2 regions of the Streptomyces sp. NPDC002573 genome follow, and region 2 is predicted to be linked to the other one. Evidence: riboswitches for the same ligand, from Rfam matches in the RefSeq annotation. Region 2 holds a riboswitch; the other holds the start of a gene.
What was found. Region 2 has a riboswitch for magnesium ahead of ACFYX0_RS39335 (Nramp family divalent metal transporter). Riboswitches for the same ligand answer to the same signal wherever they lie in the genome.

Region 1 (19,250 bases), on a different contig from region 2:
CCACGGTGGCGGCGACAGAGCCGTCCCTGATCGCGCTGAGGATCTTGGCGTCGTCGTCGATGGCGACGACCTTGGCCTTGGATCCGGAGCTCTTGACGGCGTCGGCGGCTGCGACGGCGGGGTTGTAGGCGGTGGTGACGATGCCCTGGATCTGGTTGCCCTTCGCCGCGAGCAGGTCGGAGACCGCTTTCTGCGCGGTCTGCAGGTCCTTGTCGACGTCGGTGACGGTCTGCAGCAGCCTCACCTTGCCGCCGGTCTCCTTCACCGCCCTGGACACGCCCTTGATGCGCAGCTGCGTGTTGGCGTCCACGTTGTTGCCGGTGAGGTGGACGAGCGTGCCCTTGCCGCCCATGGCGTCGATCGCGGCCTTGGCCGCCTTGTAGGCGGCGACCTCCACGTCCGTGGACAGGCAGAAGTCGGCCTTGTCGGTGCCGCCGGCCGGGCAGGAGGCGAGCGAGGCCACGGCGAAGCCCTGTGACTTGAGGTCCGTGAAGGTGGTGTTGATGTCGGTGGGCGAGACCCCGAAGATCCCGAACGCGTTGTAACCGCGGGCCGCCAGCGTGGAGAGCAGGTTGTCCTGCTTCTGCTGGTCCCATTCGGAGGTCTCGTCGAAGGTCACGTCCCCGAGGCCGTACTTCTTCTTCGCTGCGGCCCCCGCCGTCTTCCACGGCTGGAAGTACGGGTGGGCGCCGCCGGGCACAAGGGCCACCTTGGTGCCCGATCCGTCGGCCAACTCAGCCGTTCCCGTACCGGACTTGCCGGACGCGGGGGCCTGGGCCCGGACGCCGGACGGCGCGCCGGAGGACTTGATGGTGCAGGCCGCCGAGCCCGCCATGAGCACAGCGGCTGCGACGACTCCTGACAGAACGGAACGGGTCGGGGGACGCATCTCCACCACTCCCCAGAATCAAATAGGAAATCGGTAGGGCGATGTTCAGTCAGGCACCGCCCCGCGTCAACCCCCTGAACCGCACCTTCGATGACGATCGCTCGGATATTGCAGGTCAGGGCACAGTTTGACGGTCACTCACATATGCTATGCGACACCGGAATCCGGTCACGCTGATCCGCCGGCCGGTCGCTACCGGTTCAGATCAGGGCCGGAATCATATAGGAAACTGGTGTCTCACAGAGGGTCGGTGCCGTCGGCCGCCACGTCGTCGACCCTGATCAGGTGCAGGGACGTGCTGGACCAGTCACCGGCCGGCAGCTCGGGCGTGATCCCGTATCCGGTGAGTACGGACGCATGGTGCACGGCGCCGCTTGCGGCGTCCCGGTAGCGCGCGGCGGGGTCCAGGCCGGCGAGCCTGAGGGCGGAGCGCGGCGTGCCGTGGCGGGGTGCCCGCTGCCACACCAGCAAGAAGACCTCCCGGCCGTCGGCGGTGGTGTACTGCACGGCGGTCGGCCCGTCGTCCACGGGACCGCGCAGTCGGTGCTGGGTGCCGTGCTGCACGATGTGCCGGACCCTCTTGTACTCCGCCACCAGTTCCGCGCCCTGGGCGAGTTCCTCCGGTGTCCAGCGCGCGAGGTCGCCGCCCACCGCGAGGACCCCCGCCATCGCGACATGGAAGCGGTAACGAAGCGGCACCGAGCGGCCGGTGAGCTGGTTGGGCACGTCCGTCACCCAGGCCGCCATCACCCGGGCCGGATAGATCTGGCCGAAGCCGTGCTGGATGGAGACCCGGTCCGCCGCGTCGGTGTTGTCGGACGGCCAGGCTTGGTCCGTACGGGAGAGGATGCCCAGGTCGACGCGGCCGCCGCCACCGCTGCACGCCTCGATGCGCAGCCCGGGGTGGTCAGCACGCAACCGGTCCATGACGGCGTAGACGTTGTGCACGTATCGCGTCCACAGCACGTCCTGGCCGTCCTCGCGGGCGGGCCAGCCGGCCTCGCTGAAGGCGCGGTTCATGTCCCACTTGAGGAAGTCGATCCCGTTGTCCGCGACCAACCGGGTCAGCCATCCGTACGCCCACTCGGCGACGTCGTCACGCGCGAAGTTGAGCACCAGTTGGTTGCGCAGTTCGGTGCGGGTGCGGTGCGGGAAGTGCAACACCCAGTCGGGGTGCGCCCGGTAGAGGTCGCTGTCCGGGTTGACCATCTCGGGCTCCACCCACAGACCGAACCGCATGCCGAGCCGGTGGACCTCGTCGGCGAGCGGGCCCAGCCCCCGCGGGAACCGCTCGGCGGCCGGGGTCCAGTCACCGAGTCCGGCGGTGTCGTCGCGGCGGCCACCGAACCAGCCGTCGTCGACGACGTAGAGTTCCACCCCGAGCTCGGCTGCCCGGACCGCGAGCTCCTGCTGACCGGCCTCGTCGACGTCGAAGCCGGTGGCCTCCCAGGAGTTGAACAGCACGGGGCGCGTCTCGTCGGGGTAGGGGAGCACATGGCCTCGGACGTATCCGTGCCAGCCGCGGCTCGCCGCGCCGAAGCCGCCGTCGGTGTACAGGGCCGCGAAGCGCGGGGTCGTGTACTCCTCCCCGGGGCAGAGGGGCAGTTCCGCTCCGTCCTGCCCCGCTCCGCCCGTGAAGGACGTACGTCCGTCGGGCGTGCGCTGCACGATGAGGTGCCAGCTTCCGCTCCAGGCCAGGGCCGCGCTCCACACCTCGCCCCGGTCCTCGGTGGCCCCGCCCGCGTCCAGCATCAGCCACGGGTTCGCGTGGTGGCTGGTGATGCCGCGCCGGCTGGTGAGCACGGTCTCGCCGTGCGGCACCGGCTCCCGGTGCAGCAGGCTCTCCGCCGACCACTGGCCCGTGACATGGCTGATCCGGTAGTCGTCGCGCAGCGGAAGCGTCCAGGCGGCCGAGTCCGCGCGCAGCAGCGCCATCGGCTGCCGCCCGGTGTTGCGCAGCACGGTCCAGCGCTCGATGACGTCCGTGTCGTCGTGCACCCGGTAGTGGAGCGTGACCGTCAGCGGGTAGTGGCGGTCACGGAACTCAAGGGCGAGCCCCGTCGTTCCCGGTGCCGGTTCGCTGATCCGGTGGCTCAGGTGGGCCCACTCGAAGGCCCGGGTGCCGTCGGCGAACCGCACCCGCAGGGACGGCGCTCCGTACCGGGCCCCGCCGTCGACCGGCAGCTCCTCGCCGGCCGGGGAGCGGCCCTCGAAGCTGCTGACCTCCCCGGCCGGGAGAGGTACGAGCTGACCGGCCGCGGCAAGGGTCAGCCGAGGTCCCCAGGCGAGGTGACAGGGCGCTCCCGTGGGGTCGATCCACAGCGCGTACGACGTGCGCGCGGTCGAGAGCAGCCAGACGCCTGAGGTGGGGTCGAAGGAGATGGCAGACATGGATCCTCACGTTGGGAGAGCGCAGCACAGGAGCAGTGCGCAGCCAACCCTGCCTTTGATCAGGTGTCAACGCCTGTCCTCGCGCTACGTTTCACAGGTTTGTCCTGGTCAACGCATACTCTTGGAAAGGAGTGTGCTTTATTTATTGACAGCAAAAAAGAACCTCCCTAAGTTTCCGGCCATGTGCCCGGCCCCCTCCCCCGAGGCGGCTCCGACGATGACGCCGGCCGCTTCCCTGGTGTTCACCACGCTGCTCTCCCACGGTCCGCTCACTCGGACCGAGGTGGCGCGGCGTACCAGGCTCTCTCCGGCCGCCGTCACCAAGGCGGTCCGTCCGCTGATGGAGCTCGGCTATCTGGTCGAGGGCGTGGACGAAGCCGCGCGGCCCGCAGTGGGGCGGCCGGCCAATCCGGTGTGGGTGGACGGAGGGAGGGCGCTGTTCATCGGGATCAAGATCACGGGCGACGAAATCATCGCGGTGTTGGCCGACCTGTGCTGCCGTATCCGGGAGTCCCGGCACGTACGGCTGACGGGCCGTGAGCCGGAGGAGGTGCTCCCCGTCATCACCGCGCTGGTGCAGGAGTTGCTCACGGAGGCCGACGGATTCGGTGTGCGGGTGCGGGGGCTCGGCATCGCGATCTCGGGGGACGTGGACCGTGAGGACGGTGTGGTCCGCTACTCGCCCTTCCTGGAGTGGCGGGACGTACCGCTCGCCGAGATCGTGGGGACCGCGACCGCGCTGCCGGTCACGGTCGACAACGATGTGCGGGCGCTCACGGTCGCCGAGCACTGGTTCGGGGCCGGTGTCGGTCGCTCGAACTTCGCCCTGGTGACCGTGGGTGCCGGCATCGGCTGCGGCCTGGTGGTGCACGGGCGGGTGGTGTCGGGCGCGCACGGCGTGGCGGGCGAGATCGGACATCTGTCCCTCGACCCGCTCGGGCCGCTCTGCCACTGCGGCAATCGGGGGTGTGTGGAGGCGATCGCGGCGGACCCCGCGATACTCCACGCGGTCCGCGCCGCCACGGGCGGGCAGGTGACCGACATGGCCGAGGCACTGAAGCTGGCCCACAGCGGAGACCCCGGTGTCAGAGAGGTCTATGCACGGGCCGGCGAAACCATCGGCAAGGCCATCGGCTTCCTGGCGAACATCCTCGGTCCCGAGCTGGTGATCATCTCTGGGGAGGGTCTTGCCGCCTACGACCTTGTCTCCGAGGGCATCCGTGACGCGTTCGCCGCGTCCGCCTTCGGTACCGCCGCGCAGTGCGACGTGATGACACGTCCCCTGCCGTTCGAGGAGTGGGCGCGCGGGGCCGCGGCCACCGCCATCCAGTCCTTCATGGGATCAGACACGTACGAGGAGTAGCCATGCCGCGTGCTCTCATGACCGCGATCCCCGCGCTCCCTGCGCACCGCACGTTCCCGTCCCTGATGTACGACATGCTCCGACGACCGTCCATCAGCGGGCTCACCATCGACTTGGGCAGGGGCTGAGCCGCCGGCCCGGCGCTCCCGCGGCCGGCCACCCCGCCGCTTCGCTCCGGTGTCCCGTCCGGCACCACACCCGTCCTCTGCCCGGAACAACGCCCGTCCCCCACCGGGTACCACCGCTCGATTCTGCTCACCCCACCCCAGGAGGCGACCCATGCGGTCATCCCCTTACAGAGCCCTGCGCGGAGCTCTCCCCGGCTTCCCGCGCCGTATCACCAGAGCGATGGCAGCCCTGGTCGTCACGGCCGGACTCGCCACAGCGGTCCCGGCCGCCGCCACCCAGGCCGTGGCCGTCGGCTCCAAGTCCACGACCACGGCCGTCACCTCGACCGCGACCACGGCGGACACCACCTCCGGCACGGCAGCCAAGCCGTACATGGGCTGGTCCAGCTGGAGCATGCAGTCCTCCCACTACCCGGGCCTGAACCCGAACGGCAACTACAGCTACCTCACCGAGGCGAACGTCCTGAAGCAGGCGGACGCCCTCGCCGGCACGCTGAAGAAGTCCGGCTACACCTACGTCAACATCGACGCCGGTTGGTGGATGGACGAGAACTGGACGTCCGAGTTCGACCAGTACGGCCGGCAGACGCCCGACCCGGTCCGGTTCCCGCACGGCATGAAGTCGGTCGCCGACCACATCCACTCCAAGGGCCTCAAGGCGGGCATCTACCTGCCCGTCGGCCTGGAGAAGGGGGCCTACGGCGACGGCAAGGTGCCGATCTGGAACGCGCCCGGCTGCACCACCGCGGACGCGGTCTACCCGGACCTGCGCACCACCAACGGTTGGGACAGCGCGTACAAGCTGAACTTCGACAACCCCTGCGCGCAGAAGTACGTCGACTCGCAGGCGCAGATGTTCGCCGACTGGGGGTACGACTTCCTCAAACTGGACGGCGTGGGCCCCGGCTCGTTCAAGTCGGGTGACAACTACGACAACGTCGCGGACGTCGCCGCCTGGCACAAGGCCATCGCCGACACGGGGCGACCGATCCACCTGGAGCTCTCCTGGTCGCTCGACATCGGTCACGCCGCCGACTGGAAGAAGTACTCCAACGGCTGGCGCATCGACACCGACGTCGAGTGCTACTGCGACACCCTGGTCACCTGGGAGAACTCGGTCAACGACCGATGGAACGACGCCCCTGCGTGGAGCACCAAGGCAGGGCCCGGCGGCTGGAACGACCTCGACGCGATCGACGTCGGCAACGGGGCGATGGACGGCCTCACCCAGGCCGAGCGGCAGAGCTACATGACCCTGTGGGCCATCAACAAGTCGCCCCTGTTCACCGGTGACGACCTCACCAAGCTGGACAGCTACGGCCTCTCCCTACTGACCAACCAGGAAGTCATAGGGGTCGACCAGAACACCTCGCCCGTCGCGCGTCCCGTCACCCCGATGGGCGACCAGCAGGTGTGGGGAGCCAAGAACCCCGACGGCAGCTACACCGTCGCCCTGTTCAACCTCGGCAACTCACCGGCTTCCGTCACCGCCGACTGGGCGTCCTTCGGTTTCACCGGCGCGGCCTCCGTACGTGACCTGTGGAGCCACCAGGACCTCGGCTCGTACAAGAACAAGATCACCGCGACGCTGCCCACGCACGGCTCCCGGCTGTTCACCGTCAAGCCCGGCGGCGCCCGGCTTGCGACCACCAGCTACGAGGCCGAGTCCCCGAACAACACCCTGACCGGCAACGCCTCCGTCGCCACATGCGATTCCTGCTCCGGCGGCAAGAAGGTCGGCAACCTCTACCTCGAAAGCAAGCTCCAGTTCAACGACATCACGGTACGGAAGAGCGGCATCTACACCGTCAACGTCGCCTACGTCAGCGGCGACAGCCGCTCGGTGACCGTCTACTCCAACAGCGGCAACGGCACCAGCCTCAGGTTCCCCTCCACGGGCGACTGGGGCACGGTCGAAACCGTCAGTGTCCAGTTGGCGCTGAAGGCGGGCGCCAACTCCATCACGTTCGACAGCGGCTGGGACTACTCACCTGACATCGACAGGATCGACGTACCCAAGTCCGCCTGATCTCCCCGCGGGGCCCGGTCGTGCCACGACCGGGCTCCGCACCCGGGGACTCTCCCCCCACGGCCCCGCAGCGTCCGGGCGTGCCCGCACCCGCCGCATTCGACTCACACCACGCCCGACGGGCCGCATCCGTCGTTCCCGCATGCGCCGTTCCCTCGACATGGAGTGCACAACGTGGACACCCAGCACAGCGAAGCGCGCGACAACCACCCGAGCCGCCGAGGCTTTCTCGCCCTCGCCGCCATGGCCGGCACGGCCGCCGCCCTCGGCGGTCTGCCCGCCTTCACCGCCTCGGCCGCTCCCCTCCGGCCCGCCTCCTCACCCCTGCTGTCCGCGGCCGCCGCCGCGAAGAACCAGCTGTGGTGGCAGGCTCCCGGCTCCCCCGACTCGATGATCCAGCAGGGTCTGCCGGTCGGTAACGGGCGCCTCGGAGCGCTCGCGGGCAACGACCCCTCCAGCGAGCTGCTGACGATCAGCGACGCCACGCTGTGGACCGGCGGTCTCAACGACACCCTGCAGAGCGACGGCCAGTTCCCCTACGGCCGGGACGACTTCGGCTCCCTGACCCTGCTGGCCAAGCTCACCGTCGACATCCCCGCGCACGACCTGGGCTCCGTCGACAACTACCGTCGCACCCTCGACCTGGCCCAGGGCTTCGTGAGTGCTTCGTACGACCTGTCCGGCGTCACCTACCAGCGGCAGATCTTCGCCAGCCGCCCCGATGACGTCATCGTCCTGTACTTCTCCCAGCAGGGCGGCGGCACCTACACCGGTACCGTCTCCCTCACCGGCACGCACGGCGAGTCCACCACCGCCGACCGCACGGGGGCCTACGCATCGTTCGGCGCCTCCTTCGCCAACGGGCTCAAGTACGGCGCCGCCGTCACGGCCCGCAGCAGCACCGGCAAGGTCGCCGTCAACGGCACATCGATCTCGTTCAGCAACTGCAAGGACCTCACGGTCGTCGTCAGCGGCGGCACCAACTACGCGCCCGACGCGGCCGCCGCGTTCCGCGACCCGTCCGTGGACCCGGAGCGCCTCGCCCGGACCAAGGCTCTGACCGCCGCCGGCCACTCCGCGAGCACGCTGCTGCACACCCATGTCGCCGACTTCCGCCCGGTGTTCGAGCAACTGGACGTCAACCTCGGTACGTCGTCCACCGCTCAGCGTAGACTGGACACCTGGCAACGGCTGCAGGCGCGCTACCGCGACAACGTTGCCGACCCGGAACTCGAGTCGGCTTACCTGCAGTTCGGCCGGTATCTGATGATCTCCGGGTCGCGGGGCACCCTGCCGATGGGTCTCCAGGGCCCGTGGCTGGACGGCAACGATCCGGACTGGATGGGCGACTACCACACCGACATCAACGTCCAGATGAACTACTGGATGGCCGACCGGGCGGGCCTGTCCGACTGCTTCGACGCCTTCGCGGACTACTGCCTCGCGCAGCTGTCCTCGTGGACGGACGTCACGCAGCGGCTGTTCAACACCTCGACCAACAGGTACCGCAACTCTTCTGGAAAGGTCGCCGGCTGGGCCGTGGCCTTCTCCACCAACCCTTACGGCGGCAGCGGCTGGTGGTGGCACCCCGGCGCCAACGCCTGGATCTGCCAGAGCCTGTTCGAGCACTACGAGTTCACCCAGGACCGCGACTACCTCGAAAAGATCTACCCCCTCCTCAAGGGTGCCGTGGAGTTCTGGGAGGCCCGCCTCATCACCACGACCGTCACCGATGCCTCCGGAGCCTCGCGCGAGGTCCTCGTCGACGACAGCGACTGGTCCCCCGAGCAGGGTCCGCAGGACGCCAAGGGCATCACCTACGCGCAGGAACTGGTCTGGAACCTCTTCGGCAACTACCACACCGCGACCCGGGTACTGGGCCAGGACATCTCTTACAGCGCGACCGTCGACGGCCTGCGTGAGCGCCTGTACCTGCCCGTGGTCAGCCCCACGACCGGCTGGCTGGAGGAGTGGATGTCGCCCGACAACCTGGGCGAGACCACGCACCGTCACCTCTCCCCGCTCTTCGGCCTCTTCCCCGGCGACCGGATCCGTCCGGACGACTCCACGCCGAAGGACATCCTCGCGGGCGCGACGGCCCTCCTGACCGCCCGTGGGATGAACAGCTACGGCTGGTCCAACGCCTGGCGCAGCCTGTGCTGGGCCCGGCTGAAGAACGCGGAGAAGGCCTACCAGCTCGTCGTCAACAACCTGAAGCCGTCGGTGAACGGCAGCAACGGCAGCGCGTCGAACCTCTTCGACATCATGGACATGGGGGGAGGCCGCGGCATCTTCCAGATCGACGCGAACTTCGGCACCCCCTCCGCGATGGTCGAGATGCTGGTGTACTCGCGGCCGGGTCACGTCGAACTGTTGCCCGCTCTGCCCGCCGCATGGGCGACATCCGGCTCGATCTCCGGCGTCGGCGTCCGCGGTGGCTTCGTCGCCGACCTCAAGTGGAGGAACGGAAAGGTCACGCAGGTGACGCTGAAGAGCGTCGGCGGCCGTGACACGACCGTCTTCGCGGGCGGCACCTCGCGCAAGGTCAGCCTCACGCCCGGTGAGTCCGTGACGCTGCGCAACCTCGGCTGAGGCCGGTTCGGCAGCCGCTCGGTGAGCCGAGCCTGCCGCGTACGACGAGAAGAGTGGAGAGCGAGAAGAGTGGAGAGATCGACGATGTCCCCGAATAGGGAAAGCACGGCGGCGGCCCGCCGACCGCGTCGCAGGTCCCTGCTGTCCGTGCTCGGCGTGCTGACTGGCATGGCCCTGACGGTCGTACCGTTGAGCACCGCGAACGTGGCGAGCGCCGCCGTGTCCCCGGCGCACGGCAAGGGCACACGGGTCAGCGCCTGGTCACCCGGCATGACGACCGGCGGCCCGTCCTTCGACAACCAGACCATCCGGATGGTGGTGCACAGCAGCGTCGCAGGCTCGGGCGCACGCATCACCCTGTCCAACCGGTACAGCCCCGCCCCGCTCGATGTCAGCGCCGTGGACGTGGCCGTCCAGGCGAGCGGTGGCGAGGCGACACGCGGCACCACTCGTAACATCACCTTCGGCGGCTCGCGCCACGTCACGATCCCCGCCGGCGCGGAGGCGGTCAGCGACGTCATCCCGATCTCGGTCAGCGCCGGGGAGAACCTGCTCGTCAGCCTCTACGTGCCCGGCACGACGGGAATGTCGACCTGGCACTCCGACGCGTTCGACACCACCTACATCGCCTCCGGCAACCACGCCGGTGACGACAGCGCAGCCGCGTTCGGCAGCACCACGACCTCCTGGTACTACCTGGCCGGGCTGGACGTGCTGTCGCCGACCGCGAGGGGCACCGTCGTCGCCTTCGGCGACTCCATCACGGACGGCTACCACTCCTCGACCGGCACCTACACCCGGTGGCCCGACTTCCTCGGCCGCCGACTGGGCGCCGGGTCGGGCCCGCAGAAGCTGAGCGTCGTTGACTCCGGCATCGGCGGCAACCGGGTCCTCACGGACGTGCCCAACCTGTGGCAGGGCGTCAGCGCACTCAAGCGCTTCGGGCACGACGCCCTCGGCCAGCCGGGCGTCAAGGACGTGATCCTCTTCGAGGGAATCAACGACATCGGCAACAACGCCGGACCCGACGGCGGACCGCTGACCGCGCAGGATCTCGTAAACGGCTACCGCACGCTCATCGACCAGGCGCACGCCGCGCACGTCAACGTCATCGGCGCGACCCTGATGCCCGACCAGGGCAACGGTTACTACACGCCCGCCGCCGAGGCGATCCGGCAGGACGTCAACCACTGGATCCGCACCAGCGGCGCGTTCGACGGCGTCATCGACTTCGACCAGACCATGCGCGACTCCTCGAACCCGGCCGCCCTCAACCCCGCCTATGACTCGGGCGACCACATCCACCCCAACGACGCGGGCATGAAGGCCATGTCCGACGCGATCGACCTGCGGCTCCTGCGTAGCTGACGCCACCGGGCACCGGTCCCTTCCGAGGCGGCGACGTCTTCGGCGGGGGCCGGACCGGCTGCCCGGAACGGTGCGACAGTCATGACGGGCCTGGGCGTCCGGTCGCGTGAAGGCAGGTGTGGGCCAGTTCGCGCAGACGGCTCCCGTCGAAGCTGCGGCCGTGTCCCTGGTTGGCGACGGAGACCTCCAGGTCCGCCAGGAGCGCCATGCTGCGCCGGTAGTCGGACGGGTCGGATTCGGGGAGGTCGTCGATGAGGTCGCCGTCGTAGATCACATCGCCGGTGAACAGCGCGCCGCTGCGCTCCTCCAGGAGAGCGATGAAGCGGGGGGCGTGTGGGCCCCCGTTCGCGGAACTCATGCGACGAGGTCCCGGTCCGTGCCGCGCAACCACCACAGATCGGCTCGCAGCGGCTTGTCGACGTGCGGCTCGGTGATGCGTACGACGCCGTCCTCCAGCTCCTGCAACTCGTACCAACCGCGTGCTTCAGCCGGAGTCATAGCCGGACTCCCCTCGCGCCGACAGGCCGACCGCCGCGCCCATCCCGCTCGCCAGGGGACTGCACAGCAATCACCTTCCTGATGCGGGAATCTGTCACCCTGTCAGCCCGTCAGAGCATCGCACGGTGAGCAGGCGTCGTCATCGACCGCGTAGATGTCGCGACGCCGCTGCGGATCGCGATCGCGCCCGACAAAACCCTCCTGGACCGGGAAGTTCACGGCCGCGGAGATGGAGGCCGCGCCGTGCTCGGACAGCAGCAGGTCGACGTGCACGCGCGCCATCGTCCTCGGCATCCCTGACTGGCCCGCCGGTTCGACGATCTTCCCGGCGAGTCCGCTCGCGATGCGCTGGCGGTCCTGCTGGGTCAACCGTCCTCCTGGCATGCCGTCAGTATTGCCTTCGTCGCCATTCATTGCAACGTTACGTTGCATTCAATCTCAACCCATTGCACCAATTTGCCACCGACTACCTGCGGTTCAACTCTAAGCGAGATTGACGAAATTATGAATGCAACGTAGCTTTCGTGATGTGTCGAACACGGACTATCGCGAGATGAGGAATGGCCATGGGTGACTCCCTCCACACCGTCACAACGCTGCCGACGACGCGTCAGCCCGGCTGCCCCTTCGACCCGCCGGCAGAGCTGATCGACGCCCGCCGACACGGCCCCATCAGCCGCTATACCCACCCCGGCGGAAGACCCGGCTGGCTGATCACCGGATACGACCTGGTCAGGTCGGTCCTTGCCGATCCCCGGTTCAGCTCGCGCAAAGAGCTCCTGAACGTGGTCGACTTCGAGATTCCTCCCGCGCCGCCCGGTGAGTTCCTGCTGATGGACGAGCCTCAGCACGGGCGCTACCGGAAGCCGTTGGTGGGCAAGTTCACCGTGCGGCGCATGCGACTGCTCACCGAGCGGGTCGAGCAGATCACCACCGCATGCCTGGACGCCATGGAGAAGGCCGGGCCGTCGGCTGATCTGGTGACCTCGTTCGCCAAGCCCATTCCCGCCATCATCATCTGTGAGCTGCTGGGAGTGCCGTACGAGGACCGGGGCTCCTTCCAGGAGCAGATCGACTCGTTCATGGGCGGGGAGACGAGCGACGAGGAGCTGCTGGCGGCCTACACCGCGACCCAGGACTACCTCGCGAAACTGGTGACCGCCAAGCGCGCGAACCCCACCGACGACGTGCTCAGCGAACTCACCGACAGCGACCTGACCGATGAGGAGCTGAAGGGGGTCAGCCTCATTCTGCTGGCGGCCGGGCTCGACACCACCGCGAACATGTTGTCCCTCGGCACCTTCGCGCTGCTGCAGAACCCGGCGCAACTGGCAGCGCTGCGCGCCGATCCCGCGCTCGCCGACCGGGCCGTGGAGGAGCTGCTGCGGTATCTGAGCGTCGCCAAGTCGTTCATGAGGACGGCGCTGGAGGACGTCGAGCTGGGCGGACAGACCATCGAGGCCGGCACGACGGTCGTCCTGTCGTACCACACCGCCAACCACGACCCCGAGCGCTACACCGACCCCCACACGCTCGACATCCAGAGGCAGAGCGTCGGGCACCTGGCGTTCGGCCACGGCATCCACCAGTGCCTGGGCCAGCAACTGGCCCGCGTCGAACTGCGGGTCGCGCTCCCCGCGCTGATCAACCGCTTCCCCACACTGCGTCTGGCCGTACCGGCCGAGGAAGTTGACCTGCGCCCGGAGACCGCGGACATCTACGGGGTCAAGAGCCTCCCGGTCACCTGGGACACGGAGCAGTCATGAGGACGACGCACCTGCGCGTCAACCGTGAGCGCTGCATCGGCGCCGGCATGTGCGCACTGACCACCCCCGAGGTCTTCGACCAGGATCCCGACGACGGCCGCGTGCTCCTGCTGCACGCCGAGCCGCCCACCGCGCATCGCGCGGCCGCACAGATGGCCGCCGGAGTCTGCCCCTCCGGGGCGATCACCTTCCACGAGCCGGAAGCCGACGGCGCCTGACGCCGGGGCGACCGCACCCGACCGAGCAGCCCGCACCGCGCGTCGGTGGGGGCTCTCGCGTCTACGGCACATGTCACGCGTCCGATCGGCGTCCTGGGCAATCACTCCGGCCCTCAACGGCCGACCTCATGCCCGCGCGGGCCGGCGTTGTCGTCGGCCTCTTCGTCCAGCACGGAGGCCACGAACTCGGGGTGGATCGGGGTGTGCTTGTCGACGTTGCGGGTGTAGGCGTTCACCGCGCCCTCGAGTGCGTGGGCGTGCCGCTCCAGCATACGGTCGAGGAACCGGCGTGACGGCTTCTCCCGCACCGCGGGCCTGAGGCACCGCAGGGTCTCGCCCACGTCGCCCCAGACGGCGAGATCGAGTTGCGTGCGCCGCCCCAGCCGCTCGGGCTGCACATCCACCTGCGCGGTCCGCACATGGCGGGGCAGGAAGTCGGTGTACGGGAAGTCGGTGCCGAGGAGCAGCAGCAGGTCGCACTCGTGCATGGCCTCGTACGCGGCTCCGTGGCCGAGCAGACCGGACATGCCGACGTCGTACGGGTTGTCGTACTGGACGTGCTCCTTGCCGCGCAGCGCGTGACCGACCGGTGCCTTGGTCTTCTCGGCGAACGCCATCACCTCGGCATGCGCTCCGGCGACACCCCGCCCGCAGAACACCATGACGCGTTCGGCGGCGTCCACCAGTTCGGTGAGCCGGGCGATCTCCAGGTCGCTGGGGCGGATGGCGGGCAGGTCCAGGGGCATGGCGAGTTCGGGTGCCGCGTCCGGGGAGTCCTCGGCAGCGGTGTCGCCGGACAGGGCCACGACCGAGACACCACGCCGGCCGACGGCGTGCTGGACCGCCGTCTGCACCACGCGCGGCATCTGGTGGGGCGAGGAGACCAGCTCGGAGTAGTGACTGCACTCGGCGAACAGCCGGTCGGGGTGGGTCTCCTGGAAGTAGCCGGTTCCGATCTCGCCGCTGGGTATGTGGGCGGCGAGCGCGAGTACCGGTGCCATCGAGCGGTGGGCGTCGTAGAGCCCGTTGATCAGGTGGAGGTTGCCGGGACCGCAGGAGCCCGCGCAGGCGGCCAGCCGGCCGGTGAGCTGGGCCTCCGCGCCGGCGGCGAAGTCGCGACCTCCTCGTGCCGTACCTGGACCCATTCCATCGTGTCGTGCCGTCTGACCGCGTCGACCACCGGGTTGAGGCTGTCCCCGACCACGCCGTAGATGCGGCGCACACCGGCACGCGCCATCAGGTCGACGTACTGTTCCGCGATGGTCTGCTTGGCCATGGCACTCCTCGAATTCCGGCATCACCGCGGGCCCCGCCCTGCGAGGGCACGGCGGGGCCGCCTCACGCCTGGATCACGTTAGTGAGCGGGATGAGCCACAGTTGACTGTCGGTGCACGAGATCGGTTCCGGCAGCGCACGGTCATCCTGACCGACGACTACGGTCAGCGCGTCCGGATGAGCGCCGACCAGCTCTCCTCGCTCGTCGCCGATGCGAAGGCGGACAAGCTGGACGGCGTCGCCCGGACCCCCGACTGATGAGGGCGCCTGCGCAGACGCTCATCTCCCTCCGGTGCTGGCGGCGGCAAACACGGGAACGTGGACACGATGGCACCGGGGTTCTCCCACCGCGCGCCGCGTCCCAGGGTCACGCCAGGCCGAACCAGCCGAGTACCGTCTGGGCGAGCAGCACGGTGGACATGGCGGCGACGCCGACGACCACGGCCGTGGCGGCGATACGGTAGCGCGGCCCATTGGCGGCATCGCCCAGCAGCGACCGTCGGTTGGTCAGGACGAGCAGGTAGACCAGAACGATCGGACTGATCAGGCCCTGTAGGACCTGGGTTCCGATAAGGAGCTGGATGACGTCGACCGGGGTCATCGCCACCGTGGCGCCCAGCACGATCTGGGCCGTGAACAGGCCCAGGAACAGTGGGGCGTCGCGGAAGCTGCGGGAGACCGAGCGCTCCACGCCGGCGGCTTCTCCTATGGCGTAACTGGCGGAGAGCGGCACGACGGCCCCGGCCAGGGCGGAGGCGCCGATCAGACCGACGGCGAAGAGGAGTTCGGCGTTCTTCCCCGCAACAGGCTTCAGAGCTTCGGCGGCCTGGGCGGCGGAGTCGAGCGGGCCCGTCCCGCCGATGGCGGACGCCGTGGAGATGATGATGGTCAGGCTGATGACACAGGCAAAGACGGCGCCGAGCACGGCGTCGGCCCGGATGAGCGGGTAGTCGGCGGGCCTGGCGCCTCGGTCGACGACGCCTGCGGCCGCGTAGAACTGCATGTACGGGCTGACCGTCGTACCGATCAACGCCACCGCGAGGAGGATGAAGTCCTTGCTGGGCTCGATGTGGGGGATCACGAGATGGTGGCCTACGGCGCCCCAGTCAGGATGGCCGAGGATCATCGCGATCGGATAGGCGAAGAACGCCAGGGACATGATCAGGAAGATGCGCTCGGCCCAGTGGTAGGAGCCGAACAGCACCAGCGCCCACAGCAGGATCGCCGCCGGCGGGATGACCGCCCATTTGGGGACGCCCAGCAGCTCGAAGGCGGCGCCGATACCGGCGAACTCCGAGACGACCAGGCCCGTGTTGGCCAGCAGCAGGCAGAACACGGCCAGTGCGGTCAGGCGGAGACTGAACTGCTCGCGGATCAGGGCGCCAAGTCCCTTGCCGGTGTGGGCGCCGAGTCGGACGGCCATCTCCTGCACCATCACCAGGGCGATGGTGACCAGCACCATGAAGAACAGGGTGCCGTAGGTGAACTGGGATCCTGCCGAGGCGTAGGTGGCGATGCCGGCTGCGTCGTTGCCCGCGTTCGCGGCGACCAGGCCAGGGCCCGCGATCGCCGCAACCATGGTGATGCGCCGCCAGCCGGTGCGACGGGCAGGCGCCGCCTCCTGGGTCGGGGTGACGGTGTCCAGGTCGCCGGTCACTGCAGGAACCTCCGGAAGTGCAGGCGCCCGCGTTCGGGCAGCATCGCATCGAGCAAGTCGTCGGCCAGGATTCGGCCGAGCGGGCGGTCGGCGTCGTCGACCACCAACAGGGAAGAGGCTCGGGCGGCGACCAACTGGTCGGCGGCCTCGGCCAGCGGGGTGTCCGGGCGGACGGTGACAGGAGTGCCGAACTGGGCCAGCCAGGCGGTGAGATCAGCCACCAGGGACGTATCCTCGGCCACCGCCAGGTCGAACAGGGTGATGTCGCACAGCAGTCGGTCACGCTCGTCGACGACAGCGACGGCATCGATCTCGGTGCGGTGCTCGGCCTGCTCGGCCAAACGGCCCCGCACCTCGGCGACGGTATCGTCCGCGCGGGCGGTGACCAGGAGGGTGGTCATGGCACCACCCGCCGTGCCCTCCCGGTGCCGCAGCAGACGGCGCAGCTCCGCCGCCTCGCCGGACGGCATGCGGGTCAGCAACGCCTCACGCTCCTCACCGGTGAGGTCGCGCAGGGCATCGGTGGCCTCGTCGGGCTCCATCTCGTCGACCAGCCGGGCAGCGTGGTCGGGTGCCGCCTCGCGCAGAAGATTCTCCAGCTCGGCCGGTTCCATCTCCTCCAGCGCGTCGGCCGCCTGCTCCGGCTCCAGCCATTCCAGCAACTGCTGCCGCTCGCTGCGACCGAGGTCTTCGAGGATGTCGGCCAGCTCGCCCGGGCGCAGCCGGTGCAGCGCGGTCCGAGAGGCCCGCAGCCGCACCTCGGCCGGTCCTTCGGTGGCCTGCTCGCCGAACGGGGCGACTGCCTGCCAGTCCAGCACCCGCTCCGGGGTCGGCCTCGCCTGCCAGCGACGCGGGCCGAGCCGGCGCAACAGGGTGGGCAGGGAGACGTCGACGCCGACCAGGAGCACCTTGTCGACCAGGGGCGCCAGGTACAGGTCGGCGGCCCGGGTGACCTGTACACCGTCCACGTCCACCAGCTGATGGTCGAGGACGTCCCTGGCGAGCAGCACTTCACCCGGGCGCCGGGAGAAGTCCCGCAGGTCGATCCGCGCGGTGCGCAACCGTACGTGTCCGGCGTGCACCTTGCCGATGGCGTCCGAAGCGAGGAACGTACGCCGCCGCCCGATCCGTAGGATCAGTCCGGTCACCGGCGGATACGACTCCTCGCCGTAGAGCCGGGCAACCACGTCGACCACGCGGCCGACCTCCTCCCCGGCCTGGTTGGTGACCGGGCCGCCGATCAGTCCGGCCAGCGAGACCAGGGACGTACGGACGGCTTTGGAGGCCGTGGCGCGGCGCTCCAGATCGACGCGGCGGTCACGCAGACGGGCCGAGGTGGACATGAGCAGAGTGTTGACGGACAAGGTGAACACCCCCTTGCCCCGGCATGGCGGGGCACCGGGCGGCCGCGGCAGCGCACGCTCCCCCTGCCACCGGACTCGGCGCCAGGACACACGGCGGCCCTCCTCGCCAGGGCAGGCCAGCGACGGTGCCAGGCGGGGTCGGGTCAGTGGAGGAGAACGGGCTGCCTCAGGCCGCGGAGGGACGGCGAGGACAACGCGGAAAGGGGCCGACTATGGCCCGGACTACTGTCCATGCTCGCCTCCTCCCGATCCCGGCGGCCGCGCGCGACACGACGGCCATACGGCAAGGGCAGCCGACCGGAGACCGGCGCACCCCAACTCGTCAGAGCTTTGGCACTCCACGGCGTGTCCCCCATACGCACGGGGAAGCCACTTGGGGTCACCCCTTGGGCCGGGGAGACCTGTCCTGATCCGGAGCGTCTCTCGACGGGTGGGATCAGTGGCCTGTGTCCGTGAAGACGCCTCACCGAACGAGGTGCCTCATCAAAACCGCGTTAACGATACGCCCTCGCTGCCCCGCCCTCCCAATCCATGACCGGCGCTTGACCTCGCACCTACGGGACCGTGACCGTCGCCGCCTCCGCCTCGCCGGCGGCAAGGGCCTGATCGCGGCACGTAGGGCCGCAGGGCCGACAGACACGGTCCGCCGGCGTCATGCATGGCGTCGGGCCGGCCTCGGGGCGCGGGTGGACCGGCGTGCCGCTACGACTGCCCACGGCAGAGGGACGAAGGTCACGGTGTGCACGGGGATGAGGGCGAAGCCGTGCTTCGGGGCCGTGAGGGCGAGCAATGGTCCGGCGGCTGATCCCGCCAGTGCCGGCTGGACAGAGTGTCGGGAAACCGTCCGGGCCGCGGGCACTGCGTGCAAGACATCCTCCAGACCGTCCACGCACACCGGATCAGCCGACCAGCACGTCTCGGCGCCCGGGGGCATCGGGCACCGCGACCGCGATGTCCCCGGCGGCCGGCTCTGTGTCGGTGCCGGAGACCATCAGCACCGCGTGGCCCTTGTTCCGCAGCGCGCATAACTGGTCGACGAGGCATTCACGCCTGCCGAGGAGTTCCTCGGCAGGGGACAACATGTCGCCGATGCGCCGGCCCTCGGAGAGAGGACCGTCACTCCGGTGGCATGGTCCGCGGCCAGTACCGGCGCGGTCAGCGGGTCGAGCCGCCGACCGTCCGCTCCATCCCGATTGTTCCCCAGCACCGTCGAGTCGATCACCACGGCGGAGACCGTGTCGAGCAGGCGCGACGCCGACGGATCGGGGGACGACGCCACTCTGCCCGGCCTTCGACGCGGGACGCGCCAGGGCCGGGCCGGACCGGTCAGCGGAGAGCGGCCAGGGCCGGCTCGATGGCCCGGTGGAACGTCGGGTAGGTGTAGATCATGTTCTGGAGCCGCTCGACCGGCACCTCCGCGTGGACGGCGACGTTCAGTCCGTACAGCAGCTCGCCTCCTGCCGGTCCCGCCGAGGTCGCGCCGACCAGGACGCCCCGGTCGGAGTCCTCGACCAGCTTGATGAACCCCTCGCCGCCCGGACCGTGGATCCAGCCGCGGGTCGAGGAGGAGCTGGGCACCACCGCGGTCCGCACCCGCAAGCCCCGCTGGCGGGCCTGTCGCTCCGTGAGTCCCACGGCCGCGATCTCGGGATCGGTGAAGGTGACGCGGGGCAGCGCACGGTAGTCGGCGTCGGGGCCGGGCCGGTCGAGGA
Region 2 (12,562 bases):
AAACCACACAAAGACTACGCCCGCATCCACTCGCCTCCCTAATCCATGACCTGCCGGAGGGCAACCGGACCGTGTCGAGCGTCTTGGACTCTTCCGATACCGAAGGCAGGACCGTCACCGGCGTTGCCCACCCTGGTCACCCGCCGCCTGGGCCTTCTGGTGAAAACCTCGCCGCCACCCACCCCTGTACGACGGCCACGGGCAGGCGCCCGTCCGCGGCGACAACGTCCGCGGGTATGCCGGTGACCCAGGCGGCAAGCACAGCTCTGCGCAGGTCGGCGGCGCGGACGGCGACCCCGGCACGAAAGGCACCCGCGGAGCCCGCTCTCAGTTTCGGAGCGTCTTCGGCCAGCTGCCGGGCGGCACGGCGGACAGCGCGGCGGGCGTACCGGATGTCGAGGTCACTCATGCCGCTGCACGCTTCCTTTCCGCGTTGAAGGACGTGTCGTCCAGGTGCCAGTGCAGGTCGCGCACGCCGGGTCCCAGTGAAGAGCCGGGCGGCCCGCTGTTCCAGTCTGCGGCCAGATCTCCGCTGATCAAGACCGGGGCCTCATCGGTTGCCGGCAGACAACGAAAGGACGCATTCGAAGAACCCGCTGCCGTATCGGCGCTTCGTGAGAATGGGGTCAGCGGGGCGTCAAGGATGGGTCAATCGGGCGAGCGGCACCCCCGGTGCGAGCGTACGCTGGTCGAGGTTTGAAGAGGCACCTCGTTCGGTGAGGCGTCTTCACGGACACAGGCCACTGACCCCACGACGTCGAGAGACGCCCAGGTTCAGGACACCTCTCCCCGGCCTAAGGGGTGAGGCCAAGTGGCTTCCCAGTCAATGGGATTACGCCGTGGAGTGCCAAAGCTCTGACGAGTTGGGGTGAGCCGCCCGTCAGGGGCTGGCCGCTCCTTGCCGAGTCGATGAGGACGCCATTGATGGGCGTCTCCGGCCGGAAGGAGGCGAGAGACATGGAATGCAGTAGTCCGGGCCGAAGTAGGCCCCGCACCCGCTTGTCCTCGCATTCTTCCGGCACGCGGTAACCACCTCCCCTGCGCGGCACCCCGGCCGCGCCATGTCCACGGGCACGTCTGTGCCCGCTGGTGATGTTGTCCTGCGCGCATTCGGCGCGCAGGGGTGATGGCTGCTGCGTGCCCCCGACCTCCCCCGTACCGGGGGGCTAGGGAGGCACCACCATGAACGAGACCACCCTGACCACGGTCGCCGCGCCCCGCGCGGCTGTACTCGACGACGCGCACCTCGGCGACATCCACGGCGCGCTGGGCACCATCCGCCTGGATGACCACGGTGAGCGCCGCGGTCTGTCGGCGAAGCTGAAGACGCTGCTGGCGATCGTCGGCCCGGGCCTGATCGTGATGGTCGGCGACAACGACGCCGGCGCGTTCGCCACCTACGGCCAGGCCGGCCAGAACTACGGCACCCACCTGCTGTGGACGCTGCTCCTGCTGGTGCCCGTGCTGTACGTCAACCAGGAGATGGTGCTGCGCCTCGGCGCGGTCACCGGTGTCGGCCACGCCCGCCTGATCCTGGAGCGGTTCGGCAAGTTCTGGGGCGCGTTCAGCGTCATCGACCTGTTCCTGCTGAACGCGCTGACCCTGGTGACGGAGTTCATCGGGATCACGCTGTCCGCCGGTTACCTGGGGCTGCCGAAGGCGGCGGCGGTGGTTCTGGCGGCCGTGATCATCGTGGCGTCGGCGTTCACCGGTTCCTTCCGCCGTTTCGAGCGGGTGGCGATGACGCTGTGCGCGGCCTCGCTGCTGCTGGTGCCGATCTACTTCATGGTCCACCCGCACACCTCGCAGATGGCCGCCGCCTTCGTCACCCCGAACCTGCCCGGCGGCTCCGGGCAGCTGTCCACGGTGATGCTGCTGATCATCGGCATCGTCGGCACGACGGTGGCGCCCTGGCAGCTGTTCTTCCAGCAGTCGTACGTGATCGACAAGCGGATCACGCCGCGGTTCATGCGCTACGAGAAGGTCGACCTGTGGATCGGCATCGTCATCGTGGTGATCGGGGCGGCGGCGATGATGGGCTTCACCGCCGCCGCGTTCGCCGGCACGCACGGCTTCGGCCAGTTCACCGACACCGCCGGAATCGCGCACGGGCTGGAGGCCAAGGCCGGGAAGCTGGCCGGGGTGCTGTTCGCGATTGCGCTGCTGGACGCCTCGATCATCGGCGCGTTCGCGGTGTCGCTGTCCACCGCGTACGCGATCGGTGACGTGCTGGGCATGAAGCACTCCCTGCACCGTGGGATCGGCGGCGCGAAGGGCTTCTACGCCGTCTACGCCGGACTCGTCGGCGCCGCGGCCACGATCGTGCTGATCCCGGGCTCGCCGCTGGGCCTGCTGACCGAGGGCGTGCAGACCCTCGCCGGGGTCCTGCTGCCCTCCGCGAGCGTGTTCCTCCTGCTGCTGTGCAACGACAAGCAGGTGCTCGGACCGTGGGTGAACGGGCCGAAGACCAACGCCTTCACCGCCGCCGTGGTCGGCGTGCTGGTCACGCTGTCGGTGATCCTGACCGCCTCGGTCCTGTTCCCGAACATCAGCGCGAACGCGATCATCGACATCATGGCCGCCTGCGCCGTCGCCGGGGTGCTCGCCGCCGGGTACGCCTTCACCCGTCGCCGTACGGCCACCAAGGAGGACCCGATCGACCGCACCGGCCGGGACACCTGGCGCATGCCCCCGCTGGCAACCCTCGCCCCGGCCGTGATGTCCAGCGGCAAGAAGATCGGCATGGGCGCGCTGCGCACCTACCTGCTGGTCTCGATGATCCTCGCGGTCATCAAGATCATTAAGGTCGCGGTCAGCCAGTAAATCACTCCACCGCCTCACTCTGAAGGAGGCCGGGCCATGCACGCCCTGACCACGATGGACTTCCTGATCCGGCTCGCCACCGGCGCGGCCTGCGGCGCGCTGATCGGCGTAGAGCGGCAGTGGCGGGCGCGGATGGCGGGCCTGCGCACCAACGCGCTCGTCGCCACCGGAGCCACACTGTTCGTGCTCTACAGCGTGGCCGTGGGCGACGCGGGCAGCCCGACCAGGGTGGCCTCCTACGTCGTGTCCGGGATCGGGTTCCTGGGCGGCGGGGTGATCCTGCGCGACGGCGCCGGTGTACGCGGACTGAACACCGCCGCCACCCTGTGGTGCTCGGCAGCGGTCGGCGTGCTGGCCGCCTCCGGACGACTCGCCCTGGCCACGCTCGGCACGCTGACGGTACTCGGCATCCACCTGCTGCTGCGCCCGGCCGGACGCCTGCTGGACCGGGCACCGGCCGCCGGCAGCGACCCCGACGCCCAGGTACGGGCCAGCGTGCACCTGCGCTGCGAGCGGCCGTCCGAGACCCACATCCGGGCGCTGCTCGCCCAAGCCCTGACCACCTCCGGCCTGACCGCGACCGGGCTGCGGGCCCGCCGCGAGGGCGAGGACACCACCAGCGTGCGGGCCAGCGTCACGGTCAGCGGCGACGTCGCCGCCGCGCTGGAGCAGGTCATCTCCCGTCTCTCACTGGAGCCCGGGGTGCACGACCTGCACTGGCACGTGAACGACGAGGACGACGACGAACGGACACCCCGGGAAGGGCGGCGGGCGCTGGCCTGACCCCCGCGGAAAGAGCCTGACGGCCCCAGGACAGCAGTCCACTCGACAAGACACGATGAAGAGGAAAACAGGGAGGTGCGGCATGCGGACGGTACCCCACCCCCGCACCGGGGAGGGCGCGGCGATCCTCGGCGTGCTCACGCTCGTCGTACTGGAGACCGTCGCGGTCAACACCGCCCCCACCCGCGACAAGCCGATGGTCGGCGGCGCGCTGATGGGTGCCGCGACTGCGGCGTTCATCCTGATCGCGGCCCTGTGGCACCACCACCGGCAGGCCGAGCAACGCACCCGCAAAATCGTGCCGGAGGACCTGGGGGAGGAGTGGTTCACTGCCAAGTCCCTGGAGGGCTTTCCGATGGAGGCCGTCCGACCGTTCCTGCTCGGGCCGAACGCCCCGAGCCTGAACAGGCTGTACACGGCGTGGCTCCTCGCCACCCACGGCCATGATCCGGCCTGGATCGCACACCACATCGACCTGCCCCCCGACGTGGTGCATCTGCTGGCTGACGCAGCCCGCCAACGGAACTGACCACAGGCGCCACGCAAGGCCGGGGCTGCCAACCGGTGAGTCTGCAGGCATGCGGCCAGGGCGAGCCCCGCGGCACAGGAGGCGGCGGGCTTATCGGCGGCCAGCTCGACGGAGTGGGCTTGCGGGCCGGGCGCGGCTTCGGCTTGGCGTCGGCGGCCGGTGTGCCGGGCTTGGTGTGGCGGGGCCGCGGCGGGGTGGCCTTGGGCTCGGCCGAGGCCTGCGGTTCCGGTGTGGGCTTGGGCGCGGATCCGGGCTGGTTGGCCTCGGCCTGGGCGGTCGCCTCGGCTTCGGGCCCGCGTCCCAGGGGCGGTGGCCGACGTAAAGGGGCTTGGTGTCGAAGACGGGCAGCAGGCGGTCGGTGACGACGCCGGGGTGCTTGTCTGCTGGGATCAGCTGGCACGGCGGTGATGGACTGGGCTGTCGATGACGCCCAGATGTTCAAGAAGTAGCCCCTCCCGGGTGGACCAGGGGCAGATCTCAACTCTCTCCACACCTGACGCTTCCATGAGGCTCTCGGCGACCAGTGCTCCCGCCAGGGACTGCTCGGCGCGGTGCCGTGAGATGCCCGCCAGGGCGGCACGGCACTCCGGGCCGACGCCGGCCAGCAAAGGAATCACCGCGCGTAGCTCAGGCAACGTCAGCCGTCGGGGCCTTCGCCGTGGCTTGTCCCGCTGGGCGTTGGTGAGCCGGGCAAGCTGCTGGAAAGTCTTGGAGCAGCCGAGAACACGTTCACCCCGCTCGGCCTGCGGTACGTCGGGCACCTGGCTCAGGGAGCGGCGCAGATGCTGCCGGACCTCTGCCAGGCTCCGCGTGGACGTGACCGTGCCGCCGGGGAGCCAATTGCGCGTGATCGTTCGTGCGCCCAGCGGCAGTGAACGCACCACGCGGGGCTGATCGCCCGTCCCCGCGGCGATCTCGACGGTGCCACCGCCGATGTCCAACATCAACAGGGGTCCTCCCGCGCACCCCGCCCACCGGCGTGCGGCCACATAGGCCAGTCGCGCTTCCTCCTCGCCGGGCAGCACCCGCAGCCAGGTACCGGTCGAGAGGGCCACCCGCGCGATGACATCATCGCGATTGGGGGCATCCCGGATCACGGACGTGGCGAATGCGAAGACCTCTCGCGGACGCAGGCGCGGGTCCGCACCGATCGCTTCGGCCACCGCCCGCTGCACACTCTTAACCCCGGCCCTGCCCAGGCGCCCTTGCCAGTCGAGCGCTTCGTGCAGTCTCAGTCGCACCTTGTGCGAGAAGACGGGCTCCAGTTCCGCACCCGGTCGCCACCGCACCACAGTGAGGAAAGCGCTGTGGCACCCGACATCGAGCACACTCGCCTGCCGCATCCAGCCGCCCTTCCCCGACACCGCACCATCCCGCACCCGACAGGGCAGACCGAATCCCCAAGACCCCTCGTTGCCGACGAGAGGCGGCAGACACCACACCGCATCCACCCTGTCACCATTGTGTCACTGTTCGTACCCGCCGGGTCGGCAAGCTCCGCTTGCCGCGAGGAGCGGCCAAGGTCCGGCGTCCCCCGCAGCAGTCCCAGGGCGTCGATCGCGGGCCCCCACGGCACGGCCCGGCTGCGCCCGCCCGACACCTCGAAGCAGAGCGCCAGCCGCCGCGGTGCCCCGGGATCGGCGGCACCCGCACTGCACGGCAGGCCCGTTGGGCGTTCGATCGGGCCGGGGACGGCCGCAGCGGGGCGAGCAGCGTCTCTGGTCCGAAAATGAAGCATGAGCCAAGGTCGCCGGGGTGACGGTGGTGGTTACGCGGCTTCGATGGGGTCGAAGCGGACGGTGAAGCCGAGGGCGTTGGCCTGCCGGGTGATGCGTCGCATGACGCGTTCGGGGTCGTGCCTGGCGTAGTAGTCGCCGCCGAGGTCGTGGAAGGCGATGTTGTTGGTAAGCATGTGTCAGACGGCGGTCAGTAGGGTGTGCTCGAGGGCGACGAGGGCTTTCTTCTTGCCGAGGCGGGGCACGAGACGGTGGTAGCGGGCGCCAGGGTAGGTGGTCTCCCGGGTGCGGGAGGCGGCCATCGCGGCGGTGCCGAGCGCGGCGCTCAGCCAGCGGTTTCCGTGGCGCCGGCGTCCGGATTTGTGTTTCCCGGCGGACTCATGGTGGCCGGGACAGACCCCGGCCCACGAGGCCAGATGGCCCGCGGTACGGAAGCGGGCCATGTTCCCGCCGGTCTCGGCGACGATGACCTCGGCGACGGCCCGGCCGACACCGGGAATGGTCTGCAGCAGCTCAATCTGCTGGGAGAAAGGGAGCATCTCGGCCTCGATCCGCGCGGACAACTCCCCGATCGCCTCGGAGAGATGGTCGATCCGCTCCAGATGCAGCCGGCACAGGAAGGCGTGATGCTCACCGAAGTTCCCGGTCAGCGCCTCCACCAGCGCGGGGATCTTCGGCCGCATCCGGGCTTTGGGACCTTCTCGGCGACCAGCCAGTCCCGAAGCTCGAGCAGCGCATTGGTCATGGTGGCGAACGTACGGATCTCCTGTCGGCGCGAGCGCCTGCCAGAAGGATTCGGGGTGCGCACACACGCTTTGAGGTCCTTCTTGCCGATATCCAGCGCGGCACACCGCTCATGCAGTACGTCCATGAACCCCTCCCGGGTAACGACGTGGCAGGCCGACGGTGCGCCGTCCGGAGGAACCACAGGGCTGAAGAGTCTGGTCCGCTTGCTGCCGCAACAATTGACGGTCCCTGTCAGCGGTTCCCGTAGCCATCCTGACGCGCGAGCTCACAAGGCATCACAGTGAAACCGGCGTTCCGGACGGAGCAGACCATTTTCCCGCTGACGCGCAAATAGATCGGTTCCAAGGTCGCCAAGGCCCTGGCGCCTTCGATTTGCCCGTCCCACGGCGGGCGGCGAAGCCGCCCTGGGTCGCTGATTGGGTTAGCGAGCCTGAGCGTTGCTCAGCCTTGGGAGCCAATCGCCTTCGTGCCCTGGTACTGAACGACAGGAGCCGCCAGCCCGCGTGGCACGTCCCTGCGGACGCTGCTCGACCGGGCCGCAAGACCCGACCGAGGAGGGTGCCCGACGTCGCCTGGGCGCCGGGCGTGCACGTAGCACTCTGCCACAGGTTCACTACGCTTCGCTAATCCAACTGGTGAGCCTGCTGAGCGGTAAGCGCGAGCCTGCTCACGATTTGCCGCGAATGTCCTCCCACAGCGGCGTCAGCCGCATGAGTTGCTCGTCTCGCCAGCGAACCCGCTCTTCCCATCGGTCGAGCGGCAGGAGAGTGCGGCGCTGGTGTACCGCGGTCGCCACCAGGTCCGGCGTCCATGGATCGTTCTGACCGCGCTCGGCGCCCATTCGCGCATACGCGGATCCCATCTTGTCCGCGTGTGATTCAAGACCGCCGCGAGTGTTGAGGTCGACGGTCTCGAACGGGCCGATGAGACTCCACCGGCGCCCGAGACCGCTGCGGACGACTTCGTCGATCTCGTCGACGGTCGCGATCCCATCTCGGAGCAGGCAGTAGGCCTCGCGCAGTACCGCGCCTTGGAGACGATTGAACACGAACCCTTCCGGTTCATGGCAGACCGTGATTGGGCGCAACCCTGCGCCGGTGTAGACGGCATGGGCGCGCTCGACGGCCCACGTGGCAGTGCTGGGTGAGGGGACGAGCTCGATCACTGGGATGAGGTACGGCGGGTTGCCGGGGTGGCCGACCAGGATTCGCTCCCGCAGCCCTTCGGGCAGGTCCGCTGCGATGAGACTGGGGCGTATCGCTGAGCTAGAGCTGGCGAATACCGCTTGATCGGGCGCGCTTTGGGCCGCACGCCGGACCAGGTCTTGCTTGACCTCTACCCGCTCGGGGGCGCATTCCTGCACCAGTGCTACTCCCGCTACCGCCTCCGCCAAGTCATGGGTGAACGTGACCCGTGCACTCACCGTGCTCGGATTCACGGCAAGGCCGTGCGCGGACAACTGCGCGAGGCGATCGGAGAGTTCAGCGCGGGCGCGCTCCAAAGCGGCGGGGAACGGGTCCCACACTCGGACCTCGTGCCCGGCCCTTGCGAAGACGATCGCGAAGGTGACCCCGATGGAGCCGGCGCCGGTGACGGCAATCGGCTCCATCGGGCGACTTGTCGGTGTCGCGGCTGTGGCCGTCACGCCGACCACCAGGTGCGGTCGTTGTCGTAGCCACGCTGGAGGATCTCGACGACGGACTCGTGGGTGAGGTCGCGCGGGTTGTTGGCCGTGAGGCGGGTCGCGAGCATCGCCTGGTCGGCCACGTAGGAGAAGTCCTTCGGGTCTAGGCCGAGCGTCTTCAGGTCGGTCGGGCAGCCGACGGTCTCCAGCAGCGCCTCGATGCGGGAGATGCCGGCCTTCGCTTGGTCCAACGGGGACGACCGGGGGTCGGCGGTACCGAGCAGTGTCCCGATTTCGGCGAATTCCGCGATCCGGGTCGGGAGGTTGAAGCGCATCACGTACGGCAGGAGGGCTCCGACACCGAAGCCGTGCGAGGTGTGGGTCAGCGCTCCGATCGGGGACTGGATCGCGTGCGCGGCGGCGGTGCCGGCGGTGTTGATGGCCATGCCCGCGTTGTACGCGGCCAGCATGGTCGCGGAGCGTGCTTCGATGTCGGACGGGTCGGCGACCACGCTCTCCAGGGACGAGTTGAGCAGAGTCAGGCCGCTGCGGCAGAAGATGTCGGTCAGCGGGTTCTTCCCGATGTAGAGATGGTTGGCCAGGAAGTCCGGCGTCACGTCCTTGACCCGGTCGGTGAACGTCTCGACCAGGTGAGTCAGTGCGTCCGCCGCGGTGGCCGCGGTGAGTGCCGGCGGGCAGGAGAGGGTGAGTTCGGGGTCGATGACGGCGGCGTAGGCCTCCAGGTGTGGGCTGGCCACGCCGATCTTCATGCCTCGGTCCCGGTCGAAGACGACCGAGATGCAGGTGACTTCGGCGCCGGTGCCGGCCGTGGTGGGTACGGTGATGACCGGGAGCCCGGGGCCGGGGACGAGGAATTCGCCGTAGTAGTCGCGGACGTCGCCGCCGTGGGCGAGGACGGCGGCGGACACCTTGGCCAGGTCGAGGCAGGAGCCGCCGCCGACTGCGAGCAGGGTGTCGACGTCGGTGTCGCCGTAGCGGTCGACGACGGTGAGTATGTTCTCGCGGGGCAGGTCCGGCTCGGCCTCGGAGAACACCGAGACCGTGATCCCTTGTCCTTCGATGGCGGTCAGCATGTCCTTGAATTCGGTCACCTGCGCCATACGGGCGTCGGTGACGACGAGGACGTGGTGTCCTATCTCGGCTAGGAGGCGGGGCAGGTGGCGCCGTTCGCCGGGACCGAAGACGACGGTCTTGGGCTGGCGCAGGACGCCGAGGGAGGCGACGCATGCGGTCACAGGCCTGCCTCCGTCTCGTTCACGGTGATGGCGAGGTACTTGGGTTCGAGGAACTCGTAGATCGCCTCGTGTCCGCCTTCTCGGCCCAGGCCGGAGGCCTTGATGCCGCCGAATGCCGCCGCGGGGTCGGCCATGATGCCGCGGTTGATGCCGACCATGCCGAAGTCGAGGCGCTCGCTCACGGCGATGGCGCGGTCCACGTTGCGGGTGAACACGTACGCGGCGAGCCCGTACGTGGTGTCGTTGGCGATCTTGACCGCCTCGGCGGCCGAGTCGACGGTGTAGATCGTCGCGATGGGGGCAAATAGCTCCTGATGGCACAGGTCGTCATCGGGCTCTGTCACTGAGAAGACGGTCGGCTCGAAGAAGAATCCGTCGCCCGGTACTTCCTTGCCGCCGGTCAGCAGGGTCGCGCCGATCTTGGAGAAGCCGTCGACGAGTTCCTTGACGGTGTCGCGCTGTCGGGCCGAGATGATCGGGCCGACCTCCGTGGCCGGGTCGAATCCGTCGCCGACCGTCAGCTTCTCGGTCAAGGCGACGAACTTGGCCGTGAACTCTTCCGCGACGCTGCTGTCGACGATGATCCGGTTGGCTGCCACGCACGCCTGACCGGCGTTGCGGAACTTGCACACGATCGCCTGCTCGGCCGCCAGGTCGAGGTCGGCGTCGTCGAGCACGATGAACGGGCCGTCGCCGCCGAGTTCCATCGAGGCGTTGGTGATGTTCGCGGCGGCCTGGCTCAGCAGGGTGCTTCCCACGCCGGTCGAGCCGGTGAAGCTCACCTTGCGCAGGCGGCTGTCCGCCATGAGCGCCGCTGACACCTTGGACGAGGTCGTCGTGTGGATGAGGTTGACTACGCCCGCCGGGAAACCGGCATCGTGCAGCGCCTGTACGAACAGCGCGCAGGTCAGCGGGGTCTCCTTCGCGGACTTCACCACGACCGTGCATCCGGCAGCGAGCGCCGCGCCGGCCTTGCGGGCGATCATCAGCAGTGGGAAGTTCCACGGAGTGATGAGCAGGCACGGGCCGACCGGCTGGTGGGTGGTGACGACGCGGTAGGCGCCTCGGGAGCCGTGCGCATAGGTGCCGTGAAGGTGGGCGATCTGCTCGGCGTACCAGAGGAAGAAGTCGGCCGAGAGCTGGAACTCGCCCCGGGCCTCGCCCAGCGGCTTTCCGCTCTCCAGCGTCATGGTCTCGACGATGTCGTCGGCACGCTCCAGGAGCAGCCGGTGCGCGCGGTGGAACAGGTCGGCACGCTCGCGGGGGAGCACGTGGCGCCAGGCGTCCTGGGCGGCGACGGCCGCATCGAGCGCGGCGCGTGACTGCTCTACGGTGCCATCGGCGACCTCGGCGATCGTCTGGCCGTTGGCGGGGTTGACGACCGAGAACGTCTCGGTGGCGTGGGTCCACGCACCGTCGATGTACAGATCGACGGGGATCTCCCGTCCGCGGACCTGTGCGGTGACCGGCGCGGTCGGTGTCGTCATGGAAGGGTCCTCCTATTTCGGCGGGAGCGGTGCGGCGGCAGCCAACCGGCTCGGGTGGAGCTGCCGCCGTTACGGCACGACGCGTTCCCGCGCTGTCGTATTACCGTCTTCTGGTATTACGCTACGGGCCAAAATGCTGGATCTGGTCCGGTGCATCGATTTGAGACAGTGCCTCACCAGCCCCAAGAGCCGCTGAGTCTGGCAAGCAACAGTTGGAGGTTGAGGGACCCGTCATGAGCACTTCGAGACTGACTCGACATGCGGCACCGCTGCGGCAGCAGATCACACGTCTGCTTCGTGAAGACATCCTGAGCGGGACCTTCCAGCCCGGCGACGCCCTGCGCGAGAGCGCCCTGTGCGAGGCCTACGAAGTCTCACGCACCGTGGTCAGAGAAGCGCTGCGTCAACTGGAGGCGGAGCGGCTGGTGACGGTGGTCGCCCACCACGGACCGATCGTGACCGTGTTGACGCCGCGGGAGATCGAGCAGATCTACGAGGTGCGGCGCGCGCTCGAAGGCCTGGTGGGCGAACTCTTCGTGGCGCGCGCGTCGGAGCAGGTGAAGAAGGGGCTGCAAGCGCTCCTGATCGAGATGGAGACGACCTACCTCAGGGGCACCGTCAAGACACGAGAGGAGGCGAATGAGCGGTTCTACGGGCTCCTGCTCGAGGGGGCCGGCAACACGGTCCTCGCCGAGGATGTCGCCCGCGTTCACGCTCGGGTCCAGATCTTTCGTCGCTACGCGTTCATCGACGACCAACGGGCGCGGATCTCGTTCGAGGCGTTCGGCCGCATCATCGAAGCCGCGGCTGTCGCGTGTGATGCCGCCGCGGCGCGAGCCGCGTGCGAGCACCATGTTCATGGCGCGGCAGCGTTGGCTGTCGAGGAGTATCGCCGTCGCCTGGCCTGAGGCCGTCGGCGACTCGCACGATCCGGCATCGACGCTCGTCAACCTTCTTCGTATTACAGGATGATCGCGAAATGGCGCTTTCCCCGCCATGTCGCCTTATGCTCCGGCTCTGCATCAGGGAGGGAAGGGCATGTCGACTGGGCCAGTCAACGCACTCAAAGACGAATGGTTGACAGGTAACACCGACCGCATCGATGTGGCGCCTGCGCTGCTGAGATCCTGGGAGCGTTCGCGGGAGGCGCTCGGTGTACCGACCAACGTCCGCGAGGTGCCGCATGTTGCGGAAGATGAGCTCGATCAGCATCTTCTGGATCTTTTTCAGGCGCCGATGTCACGTTTCTCCGCCGACTTGTCAGGAACGGGCGTCGGCCTTCTGCTCGCGGACGCCCAAGGCCGTATTCTCGGACGCTGGGCCGCGGACCATGACGCATGGCGCCATTTCGAGAGGGTCGGAACCGACCGCGGAGCCGTCCTGGACGAGTCGCTCGTGGGCACCAACGGCGTCGGTACAGCCTTGGCGACCGGGAGTTGCGTCCAGATCACCGGCGCAGAGCACTACGCGGACATGTACAGCGACGCCGTGTGTACCGGAACGCCGATCCGGCATCCGCTGACTCAGAAGATCGTCGCTGTGGTGACGCTGTCCAGTGGGATCATCGAGGGCCGTTC

Region 1: another riboswitch for magnesium. It lies ahead of ACFYX0_RS26860 (magnesium transporter MgtE N-terminal domain-containing protein); the one in region 2 lies ahead of ACFYX0_RS39335 (Nramp family divalent metal transporter).

What each region holds. Positions count from the first base shown of each region.
Region 1 covers NZ_JBIARC010000031.1:70,487-89,736, reverse strand. Annotated here, with positions in the region: gene ACFYX0_RS26935 (substrate-binding domain-containing protein) at 1-889, opposite strand, end outside; gene ACFYX0_RS26930 (alpha-galactosidase) at 1,127-3,280, opposite strand; gene ACFYX0_RS26925 (ROK family protein) at 3,498-4,643, shown strand; gene ACFYX0_RS26920 (hypothetical protein) at 4,646-4,771, shown strand; gene ACFYX0_RS26915 (alpha-galactosidase D) at 4,923-6,800, shown strand; gene ACFYX0_RS26910 (glycoside hydrolase N-terminal domain-containing protein) at 7,044-9,392, shown strand; gene ACFYX0_RS26905 (SGNH/GDSL hydrolase family protein) at 9,477-10,760, shown strand; gene ACFYX0_RS26900 (hypothetical protein) at 10,840-11,118, opposite strand; gene ACFYX0_RS26895 (hypothetical protein) at 11,115-11,258, opposite strand; gene ACFYX0_RS26890 (hypothetical protein) at 11,361-11,627, opposite strand; gene ACFYX0_RS26885 (cytochrome P450) at 11,825-13,024, shown strand; gene ACFYX0_RS26880 (ferredoxin) at 13,021-13,242, shown strand; partial or broken gene ACFYX0_RS26875 (thiamine pyrophosphate-binding protein) at 13,386-14,518, opposite strand; gene ACFYX0_RS26870 (hypothetical protein) at 14,620-14,775, shown strand; gene ACFYX0_RS26865 (NRAMP family divalent metal transporter) at 14,885-16,174, opposite strand; gene ACFYX0_RS26860 (magnesium transporter MgtE N-terminal domain-containing protein) at 16,171-17,538, opposite strand; M-box (ykoK) riboswitch at 17,845-18,020, opposite strand; gene ACFYX0_RS26855 (hypothetical protein) at 18,438-18,620, opposite strand; gene ACFYX0_RS26850 (dihydrolipoyl dehydrogenase family protein) at 18,865-19,250, opposite strand, start outside.
Region 2 covers NZ_JBIARC010000075.1:17,126-29,687, forward strand. Annotated here, with positions in the region: gene ACFYX0_RS39330 (hypothetical protein) at 137-409, opposite strand; M-box (ykoK) riboswitch at 702-875, shown strand; gene ACFYX0_RS39335 (Nramp family divalent metal transporter) at 1,183-2,823, shown strand; gene ACFYX0_RS39340 (MgtC/SapB family protein) at 2,860-3,606, shown strand; gene ACFYX0_RS39345 (hypothetical protein) at 3,689-4,135, shown strand; gene ACFYX0_RS39350 (Ppx/GppA phosphatase family protein) at 4,525-5,586, opposite strand; gene ACFYX0_RS39355 (hypothetical protein) at 5,904-6,047, opposite strand; gene ACFYX0_RS39360 (transposase) at 6,051-6,554, opposite strand; gene ACFYX0_RS39365 (hypothetical protein) at 6,518-6,742, opposite strand; gene ACFYX0_RS39370 (3-hydroxyacyl-CoA dehydrogenase) at 7,286-8,227, opposite strand; gene ACFYX0_RS39375 (iron-containing alcohol dehydrogenase) at 8,260-9,498, opposite strand; gene ACFYX0_RS39380 (NAD-dependent succinate-semialdehyde dehydrogenase) at 9,495-10,985, opposite strand; gene ACFYX0_RS39385 (GntR family transcriptional regulator) at 11,219-11,893, shown strand; gene ACFYX0_RS39390 (helix-turn-helix domain-containing protein) at 12,222-12,562, shown strand, end outside.